Regions from separate parts of the Pantoea sp. X-Soil-MYKO-1785 genome, predicted to be linked through region 2. Evidence: predicted binding sites of a transcription regulator. Region 2 holds the regulator's gene; each other region holds the start of a gene.
What was found. Region 2 encodes LexA, which represses DNA repair genes until DNA is damaged. Its sites were predicted from a motif close to TNCTGTATGTACATACAGNA; they were not measured.
Positions count from the first base shown of each region.

Region 1 (3,277 bases), 1.5 Mb from region 2:
TCACGCGTGTCGTGAGTCGGCGTCAGCAGCTGACCGGTGGACTGATTGCCATAGAACGTTTCGTTGGCCGCATGCGGACTGGTACGCACAAATACGCCAACCTGACGGCAATACTGCTTTTCCCGCCGCAGTTTTTCTGCCGCCCGTTCAGCGTAGGCGCAGATGGCTTGTCGCATCTGCTGGTAATCTGAAATGCGGCTGCCAAACGATCGCGAACACATGATCTGCTGCTTCACCGGGGCGAACTCTTCCAGTTCCAGACAGGGCTCGCCGCGCAGTTCCCTGACCGTGCGCTCCAGCACCACATTAAAATGTTTACGAATGGACGGGGGGCTTTGGGCGGCCAGATCCTGTGCCGTCTCGATCCCCATTGCATTCAGCCGTTTCGCGATGCGGCGGCCCACGCCCCAGACGTCGGCGACATCAATTAACGCCAGCAGCTTTTTCTGCCGCTCAGGGTCCGACAGGTCGACGATACCGCCGGTTTTGCTCCACTTCTTGGCGGCAAAATTAGCCAGCTTCGCCAGCGTTTTAGTCTGGGCGATGCCGACGCCGACGGTCAGATGCGTCTCTTTCAACACCCGATCCCGGACCTGGCGGCCAAAGGTTTCCAGCACCGTACAGTTACGCACGCCGGTCAGATCCAGAAACGCTTCATCGATCGAATAGATCTCAACCGAAGGGGCCATCTCTTCCAGGATGGTCATCACCCGATGGCTCATATCGGCGTAAAGCGCATAGTTCGAGCTGAAGACCTGCACCCCATGGCGCGTCAGCTCCTCACGCATTTTAAAATAGGGTGCGCCCATTTTGATGCCCACCCGTTTCGCCTCAGCGCTGCGGGCAATGACACAGCCGTCATTATTCGACAGCACCACCACCGGCTTGCCGCGCAGATCGGGTCGGAACACCGTTTCACACGAGGCATAAAAACTGTTCACGTCGACCAGCGCGAACATGATTAATGAGTCGATTTAATGACGAAGGTCACCACACCAAACACCTCAAGCGCATCTTCCGTTTTAATGGCGATTGGCCTGAACTGGGTATTCATCGGCATCAGTTGCAGGCAGGGATGGAGCTGGAGGCGTTTGACCGTGAATTCACCGTCAACGGCGGCGACCACAATATCGCCATGGGCGGCGGTCAGCGAACTGTCGACCACCAGCATGTCACCGTCGTTAATACCCGCGTCGATCATCGATTCGCCGCTCACCCGGACGAAATAGGTGGCGCTGGGCCGCTGAACCATCAGCGCGTTCAAATCAATTCTTTGTTCGACATAGTCCTGCGCCGGAGAGGGAAATCCGCAGGGTACCCGTTCGATGTACAACGGCAACGGCATAACGGCGCGCAGGTCCGCAGGTTTGATGAATTCCATAATGACACTCCTTTTCAGATAACTGTATATAAACACAGTAATATCGAATTACCCTTTTAATCAAGCGCAACGGAAAAGGTTTAAGCGAAGGGGTTGATGACAATGCACTTTTTTTTGTGGCGTTTTTTTGCGCTGGCGTAATATTCAGCAGAAAGTGATCGCTATCACTGCACTACCTGACTGACGCGGAGTGTTGATCGGAAGTGCCGGAATAACCTCGCCGGCTACTGTATTATTCTGACTTAAGGAAAATCTGACAAAGTCTGTTGGCGACCTGCGTTGTTTGAATATCCGGCGCGGCATGGTTATTCTGCGGTGTTTAATCATGGAGGTGTTATGTCAGACGATGCGCGAATCAAACATCTTGAAGAGGAAGTCCGTCAGCTAAAAGTAGAGACCACGGTATTAAAAGAGATCCTCGGTCAGCAAATTGCGCTGAATAATCTCAACTACAAAGGTAAGTTTGATGATGTGCTGGCGGCGCTGGCGAAAGAATATGCCGGACGCGGTCTGGATGAAGGCAATAACCGGGCAATTCATGACACATTGCGGCAGTACATTAAATATGAGCCGCCGTCAGTAGAATAAGCGCTATACCCGGCAGCCGATACGTTGCCGGGCCTCAGCGGCGATCCGGTGCTGGCGCCCGGCCCGACGCCACACCGCATCAGGTGCCAGATTTACACCTCGCTATCGCTTTCCAGCGCATCCTGAATCGCATCCGCCAGATTAGCAATTTCATTGGCTACCGCCTGCAGATCCCACGCCGTTTTGGAACCGGTCGCCGAGGTTGACGCACTGACTGACTCTTTAGCTACCGCCAGCGCAGCTGCCACTGCCACCGTGCGCTTGTGTTGTTCCTGCGTGATGCCAGCAGGCGGAAGCGCGAAATAGTCGTTAATCATGATCATCTCCTTCTGATAAGTAAGCGCTAAACCTTAGCCTTCTGCGTCGCAGGTGTGAAGTGAATTGTGCTGGCTTCACGGTCAGGTGAATAAGATTGCAACCGGTGCGTCGTCTGTTGGTGTCTCGCCACGCCGTTTTACTGCCCAAACCTGTACAGGTTTTCGTAAAAAATCACCTGACCGGACAGCGTTTAGCGGAGATATCGTTTCAGCGGATTTGATGGATAAAGAGCCTGAAACGCAAACATAAATATTTAAATTGCTGTATTTAATGGGGTTTTATAATAAAAAACCTTAAATTTTTTAAACATGCAAATATAATACACCACCGACCAGTAAAATTTTATCGAATTTCGTTGTACAAGTTTGTCGTTTTTGTATAACTTTGCGCCGTGATGTTAAGTCACTTGTAACGAAAGGTGCCTTGCACCGCATCTGAAGGTGTCGTGGATTTCCACCTTCAGATGCTCTTTTTTTGCGTCGTCCCCTGACCGGACCTGAAATGGCGCATTTACCCCCCCTTTTTGATGAGGCCTGATATGCAAACGACAATCAATACAGAGTCTCAGATTTCTGAATACTTCATGAACTCTGGCACTCCGGTTACCAGCGAGAAAGAAGTTATTGCAGCCGTCCATGCTGAACTCGCGCATTACAAAACCCATGTTTCCGACAAAGACCTCGTTCTGGGCCTGATTCATCGCCTGGAGAGCGAGCGTGACGTGGTTAAACAGGATATTTATCGTCAGGCACTGGAACACGTTCTGCAAAATGCGTCGTCGACCAGTAACAGCTGACATCCTGTGTCTGTTGTGAGGGATCACTGATTAGCACGGATGCTTTTCTTTCCGAAAATTTGCCCCGCCTGCGGGGCTTTTTTACGCCCTTTTTCCCGGTGTTCAGCGTCGTCATTCTGCTGTAATCAGCCCTCATCGGCGGGCCAGCCGCTTATCCATTTTTCGCGTTTTTTTGCCGCTTATCGCCCCTTACT
Region 1 is NZ_AP036000.1:1,838,868-1,842,144, reverse strand. It holds gene umuC (translesion error-prone DNA polymerase V subunit UmuC) at 1-959, opposite strand, end outside; gene umuD (translesion error-prone DNA polymerase V autoproteolytic subunit) at 962-1,381, opposite strand; gene AC6I8D_RS08580 (hypothetical protein) at 1,718-1,969, shown strand; gene AC6I8D_RS08575 (hypothetical protein) at 2,062-2,286, opposite strand; gene AC6I8D_RS08570 (biofilm development regulator YmgB/AriR family protein) at 2,826-3,083, shown strand.
Region 1: umuD (translesion error-prone DNA polymerase V autoproteolytic subunit) is a predicted target of LexA. The motif match lies at 1,402-1,421, and genes of this name have one in related genera.

Region 2 (3,277 bases):
ATTCATGGCAGACCTCTATGTCATCCTTTGGTTACATCATTTATCTTGAAAGAAAACAAAATGACGATATAAAGCGCTGGTTCACTGCGCTGCTTACGGTTAATTATAGTAGAAGATTTTAGGTTTGCCGAAACAATACAGAATAATCTGTAGCCTGAGCGCGTCAGAGGCCGGCTATCAGGCGTTAAACCAGCTGTTCTGCTGCCAGTGTTTACGCCAGATCAGCCATAGCGACAGACCACGCAGCGCCAGGAAAACGCTAACTGCCAGCCACAAGCCATGGTTGCCCAGCAGCGGGACGCTAAGTAGCGTCAGGAAGTAACCGAGTGCCGCCACCACCATGCTGTTACGCATCTCCCGGCCGCGGGTTGCACCGATGAACATGCCATCCAGCAGATAACACCAGACCCCCACCAGCGGCAGGATCACCTGCCATATCAGATAGCGATCGGCCGCCTGTTGCAGCTGTTCGATCGAGGTCAGCAGCGCCACGATGTGCGAACCGAAACACGCATAAATCAATGAGAACAGCAAGGCCACCACCAGCGCCTGTCGGCAGGCAGAGTGCCAGACGCGCAGCAGCCGGCTGCCATCCTTCGCACCATGCGCCTCACCGGCGAAGGCTTCAACCGCGTAGGCAAAACCATCCAGCGCATAGGCGGTAAAGGTGATAAACATCAGCAATACCGCGTTCACCGCCACCACCTGCGGACCGATGCGTGCGCCCAGCACCGTCAGCGAGGCAAAACAGAGCTGCAGCATTAACGAACGCAGCATAATGTCGCGATTAAGACGCAGCAGCCGCTTCATGTCACCGCGCCAGCTCTGCTTCAGCATTGCCGGGGTGATGCCACGCAGTTTCAATACCCGCCAGACCATCACCGCACCGACGGCCAGCGTTATATACTCTGCCAGTGCGGTCGCGGTTGCCGCGCCTGCCACACCCCAGTGCAGGCCCATCACCAGCCACAGATCGAGTACAATATTGACCAGATTGCCGATCACCAGCAGGATGACCGGCGCACGCGCGTACTGCACGCCCAGCAGCCAGCCAAGGATCACCAGATTTGCCAGAGTGGCGGGCGCACTCAGCCAGCGGATCTGAATAAACAGCGTCGCCTGTTGCAGAACGCTGGCATCGCCGCCAATCAGATCGGTCGCCAACGCAGCGATTGGCGAACGCAGGCAGACGAACAGCACGCCAGCCAGCAGCGCAATGATTAAAGGCTGGGTCAGCGCACGTGCCAGTGCCAATTTATCGCCGGCACCAAAAGCCTGCGCCGTCAGGCCGGTGGTACTCATTCGAAGGAACAGCAGCAGCATGAAGAGGAAACTGGTGATTGTCGTACCGACCGCAACCCCGCCAAGATAGACCGGGCTGTCGAGGTGACCAATGACAGCAGTATCGACCACTCCCAGTAAAGGAACGGTGATGTTAGAAAGGATCATCGGCAGCGCCAGCCGCCAGAGGTTTTTGTCGGTAGCCGTTAAAAAACGCATTCGCAGTTCCGTGCTCGGTGCCGCTGCAGAGAGGGGAGCAGCAGCGACAAAATTAGGGCAGACAGAATAGCATCAGACGCTACGAATGCGTGGTTATGTCAGACTCAGAGCCATTCGCCGTTGCGAACCACACCGACCGCCAGACCTTCGACCGTCAGCGACTGAGCGCGCGTATCGACGATAATTGGCTCAAAATCACTGTTTTCAGGCAGCAGATGCACAATAGCACCCTGCTTCTTCCAGCGTTTAACCGTTACTTCATCATCAATGCGGGCCACCACAACCTGGCCATTACGCACGTCCTGGGTTTTATGTACTGCGAGCAGGTCGCCATCCATAATCCCGATATCTTTCATCGACATTCCACTGACGCGCAGCAGAAAATCAGCAGAAGGTTTGAACAGGCCCGGATCCACTTTGTAATGGGTTTCGATGTGCTCCTGCGCCATGATCGGCTCACCGGCAGCAACCCGGCCAATCAACGGCAGACCTTCAGACGCTTCTTCTTCCATCAACAGGCGAATACCGCGTGAGGCGCCAGAAACAATCTCAATCACCCCTTTACGTGCCAGTGCCTTAAGATGCTCTTCTGCCGCGTTCGGCGAGCGGAAACCCAGCTGCGCGGCAATTTCTGCACGCGTAGGCGGCATGCCCGTTTGAGTAATATGGTCGCGAATCAGGTCATAGACCTGCTGCTGCCTGCTGGTTAATGCTTTCATCCCGCCCCCTGGTTGTTTATACAGTCGCTGTGAGTATATACAGGTATTGGTGAAATGGAAACCGATTCTCAGGCAAAACGCGCCATCTGACGCGTTGTGGAAGGCTTATCGCAAATGCGACCAAAGCAGCGCGATCCAGACAAACAGTGCCAGTAAGATGCTGATCAGCACCGCCGCGGAGCCCATATCCTTGGCCCGTCCGGCCAAAGGGTGGCGCTCCTGACCGATACGATCCACTACCGCCTCAATGGCGCTGTTGAGGATTTCGACAATGACCACCAGCACCACAGCGCCAATCATCAGAATGCGGGAGACGATATCGACATCCAGCCAGCAGGCGACAATAATGGCGGCCAGCGCGGCCAGCGCCTCCTGGCGGAAAGCGGCTTCGTGTTGCCAGGCGGCGCGCAGGCCCTGCCATGAATAACCTGCGGCTTTCACTATTCTTACAAAACCGGTGGCATTATTTGCCATAGTAAGTGGAACCCTTTCATCGGATTGACGTCAATGTCTGGGCTGCGTGCAATTGGCACCACCACAGATCTTCGCTGCGCTTTCTGGTATGCTTGCGGCGCTTTGCTAACAAGAGGCTTCATGTTGTCTATGTCAGGTTGGCGTAAACTTTATTACAAATTACTGAATTTACCATTGTCCTTTTTGGTAAAGAGTAAGGCCATTCCGGCCGATCCCGTTTCTGAACATGGTCTGGACCCGACCCGGCCCATTATGTACGTTTTGCCTTACGATTCGAAGGCGGACTTACTGACTTTACGCGCGCAGTGCCTGCGGCATCATCTGCCCGACCCGCTTTCTCCGCTGGAGATTGATGGTTCGCTGCTGCCGCGCCACGTTTTTATCCACGATGGCCCGCGTGTGTTCCCCTATTTTGTCCCCAGCGTTGAATCGGTGAAAATCTTTCACGATTACCTGGACCTGCACCGCAATAATCCCAAGCTGGATATCCAGATGCTGCCGGTGACGGTGATGTTTGGCCGGGCGCCAGGCCGTGAGGTTCAGGGCGAAGATACGCCGCACCTGCGGGTGCTGAACGGTGTGCA
Region 2 is NZ_AP036000.1:290,137-293,413, reverse strand. It holds gene AC6I8D_RS01305 (CsbD family protein) at 1-6, opposite strand, end outside; gene dinF (MATE family efflux transporter DinF) at 178-1,500, opposite strand; gene lexA (transcriptional repressor LexA) at 1,605-2,219, opposite strand; gene AC6I8D_RS01290 (diacylglycerol kinase) at 2,325-2,693, opposite strand; gene plsB (glycerol-3-phosphate 1-O-acyltransferase PlsB) at 2,823-3,277, shown strand, end outside.

Region 3 (3,277 bases), 580 kb from region 2:
CGGCTGGGGCGGTAATGACGATTTCGTCGCGCCGTGGTTCGCCACCCTGGCAGCCAAAAATCACAAGTAAGTGACGGCGCGTCAGCGCTGGCAGGCTGACGCGCACTTATCGCCAGACCGCGCTACAACCCCAGCAACAGCTGTCGTTCCAGCTGCGGATCGAGCAGGGTGACGTGCAGCCCCACCAGCCTGACGCCCCGCCCGACCCGACGCTCATCCCAGGTTTTTTTGGCAATCGCGATCATGTCCTCTTTATTCAGCACCGGCCAGATGTGCTCCTGCGTAGTCTGCTGAAAGTCGCTGAACTTCAGTTTCACGCCCTGCCGCGCCACCTGCTTATCGGGACGGATCTGGCTCAGCCGGCGATCCAGTTCGGCATAGAGAAAATCGATGATCTCCAGGCAGGCGTCCCAGTCGTGAATGTCCTCGGCCAGCGTACGCTCAACCCCAAGTGATTTACGTTCCCGCTCAACCACCACGCCGCGCTCGTCAATGCCGTTGCTGCGCTCCCACAACACCCGGCCAAACTTACCAAAGCGCTTCAGCAGCTGGGCTAAATCCGCCTTCTGCACATCCCCGCAGGTCACCAGGCCCATCTCCTCCAGCTTTTTTGCCGACACCTTGCCCACGCCCGGAATTTTCGCCAGCGGCAGCGTCAGTAAAAAACCGGACATCTCCGCCGGCGTGATAACAAACTGTCCATCCGGCTTATTCATGTCGGAGGCGATTTTCGCCAGAAACTTAATCGGTGCGATGCCGGCCGAGGCGGTCAGCTGCGTTTCACGCAGGATAGTCGCGCGAATGTGCTGGGCGATCAGGGTGGCGGAACCGTGGCAGTGCGGACTGTCGGTCACGTCCAGATAGGCTTCATCCAGCGACAGCGGTTCAATCAGCGGAGTGTAGCGGGAGAAGATCTCGCGGATCTGCGCCGAGGCCTCTTTATAGGCGTCAAAGCGGCCTGGCAGCAGCCGCAAATGGGGACATAGCTTGAGCGCCATCCCGGTCGGCATGGCGCTGCGCACGCCATATTTGCGCGCCGGGTAGTTAGCGGTACTGATGACACCGCGACGTTCGCGGCTGCCGCCGATGGCAATCGGGATGTCACGCAACAGGGGATTATCGCGCATCTCCACCGCAGCATAGAAGCAGTCCATATCGACATGAATGATTTTACGCATACCCCCTCCAGCACTGGATAAGTATACAGTTGGCGAAGGTAACTGCAATATTTGTCGCGGCCGGCATTAAAGTTTACAAATTTCTGGCCGTATTCTGTTCAGGAAATCGCGAATTTCTGGCGTGCTGTCTTGCTAAAAAAACAGACAATGTTTAATGTTGCGCTGCGGTAGCGGATAGTTCCGATAATGCAAGCAGAGACGCACGATTCGCGTCATTGTTCTCTTCACCTCAAGGTACACACAGCATGGGCAAAATCGCACTCCTGTTTGCGATGATTTTACTGCCAGCCCTCAGCATGGCAATGACCCCAGAACCCGCTCAGCAAGCGGCACCGGTCAGTAAAGAATTAAAGAAACAGTTACTCGGCACGCCGGTTTATATTCAGATTTTCAAGGAAGAGCGTACCCTCGAACTGTACGGCAAAATTGGTAACGAATACCGCCTGCTGGATACCTACCGCATCTGTAATTTTTCTGGCGGCCTCGGCCCGAAACGTCGTGAAGGCGATTTCAAAAGCCCGGAAGGATTTTATAACGTCAGGCTGAACCAGCTGAAACCGGATAGCCGGTTTTATCGCGCGATCAATATTGGCTTTCCGAATCAGTACGATCGCAATCAGGGCTACAGCGGTAACTACCTGATGATTCATGGCGACTGTAAGTCGATTGGCTGCTATGCCATGACGAACGCCTATATGGATGAGATCTTTACTTATGTCAATGCGGCGCTGCGTAACGGCCAGCAGGATATCAGCATCAGTATCTATCCGTTCCGCATGACCGACAGCAATATGCAGCGTCACCGTTACTCCACCTACGCCAGTTTCTGGCAGCAGTTGCAGCCGGGTTACGCTTATTTTGCGAAGTATCACCAGCCACCGACGGTTAACGTCGCCAGCGGAAAATATGTGATGAACAGCAGCCCGGTAGTGACCAATCCCGAAGCTGCTTCACGCTCATTCCTGGCGCTCTCCAAGGCAGAATAACGCCCACTCACCTGGCACAATCCGCTGCCAGGTTTCATTGGCCGTCAGCGGCTGCGTCGCAATCACCGTCACCACGTCATGCGGCGTGGTGTGCTGCTGAAAATCAACCTCTACATCCTGATCGAGCAGCTGCGCGCGGCCAAACGGCGCGCGCCGGGTGATCCAGAACAGGTTGGTGGAGCAGAAGGCCATCAGATAACGCCCGTCCGACAGCAGCATGTTAAACACCCCTTTCTGCCGCAGGCTGCCCGCCAGCTCGCCGATAAAGCGAAACACCGCTGGCCAGTTACCCGGCGTGCGGGGATAACGCGTCGCCAGCTGATGCAAAATCCAGCAGAACGCCTTTTCGCTGTCGGTCTCCCCGACCGGACGAAAGGTCCCGGTCTCCAGCTGCCGGTAGCCCTTTAGCTGCCCGTTATGGGCGTAGGTCCAGTTACGGCCCCACAGTTCGCGGGTAAACGGATGGGTGTTTTCCAGCGACACCTGACCGCGATTAGCCTGGCGGATGTGCGCCACCACCGAATGCGATTTGATCGGGTACTCCTGCACCAGCCGCGCTATTGGCGAATTGAAGCTCGGCAGGGGATCCTTAAAGGTGCGACAGCCTTTATCTTCGTAAAAGGTAATGCCCCAGCCATCTTTATGTGGGCCGGTTCCGCCACCACGCTGCACCAGGCCGGTAAAGCTGAAACAGATATCCGTGGGAACATTGGCGCTCATCCCGAGCAATTCGCACATAGTCACCACCTTAGCGTCAGACGCCTCCCGCCAGGCGAGAGGCCAGAGTGTTACTTCACCATCTCTTTTTCGATCAGCAACATCAGAATATGGATCACTTTAATGTGGATCTCCTGAATGCGATCGGCATAACCAAAGTGCGGCACCCGGATTTCAATGTCAGCACTGCCCGCCATCTTACCGCCATCTTTACCGGTCAGGGTGATCACTTTCATCCCCTGCGCCCGCGCCGCCTCAATCGCCTTAATGATGTTGGCCGAGTTGCCGGAGGTCGATAGCCCCAGCAGCACATCCCCCGGACGGCCTACCGCTTCAACATAACGCGAAAAGACGTAATCGTAGCCAAAGTCGTTACTGACGCAGGAGAGATGGCTG
Region 3 is NZ_AP036000.1:868,696-871,972, reverse strand. It holds gene AC6I8D_RS03905 (sugar ABC transporter substrate-binding protein) at 1-70, shown strand, start outside; gene dinB (DNA polymerase IV) at 123-1,178, opposite strand; gene dpaA (peptidoglycan meso-diaminopimelic acid protein amidase) at 1,424-2,164, shown strand; gene AC6I8D_RS03890 (class II glutamine amidotransferase) at 2,135-2,902, opposite strand; gene lpcA (D-sedoheptulose 7-phosphate isomerase) at 2,953-3,277, opposite strand, start outside.
Region 3: dinB (DNA polymerase IV) is a predicted target of LexA. The motif match lies at 1,190-1,209, and genes of this name have one in related genera.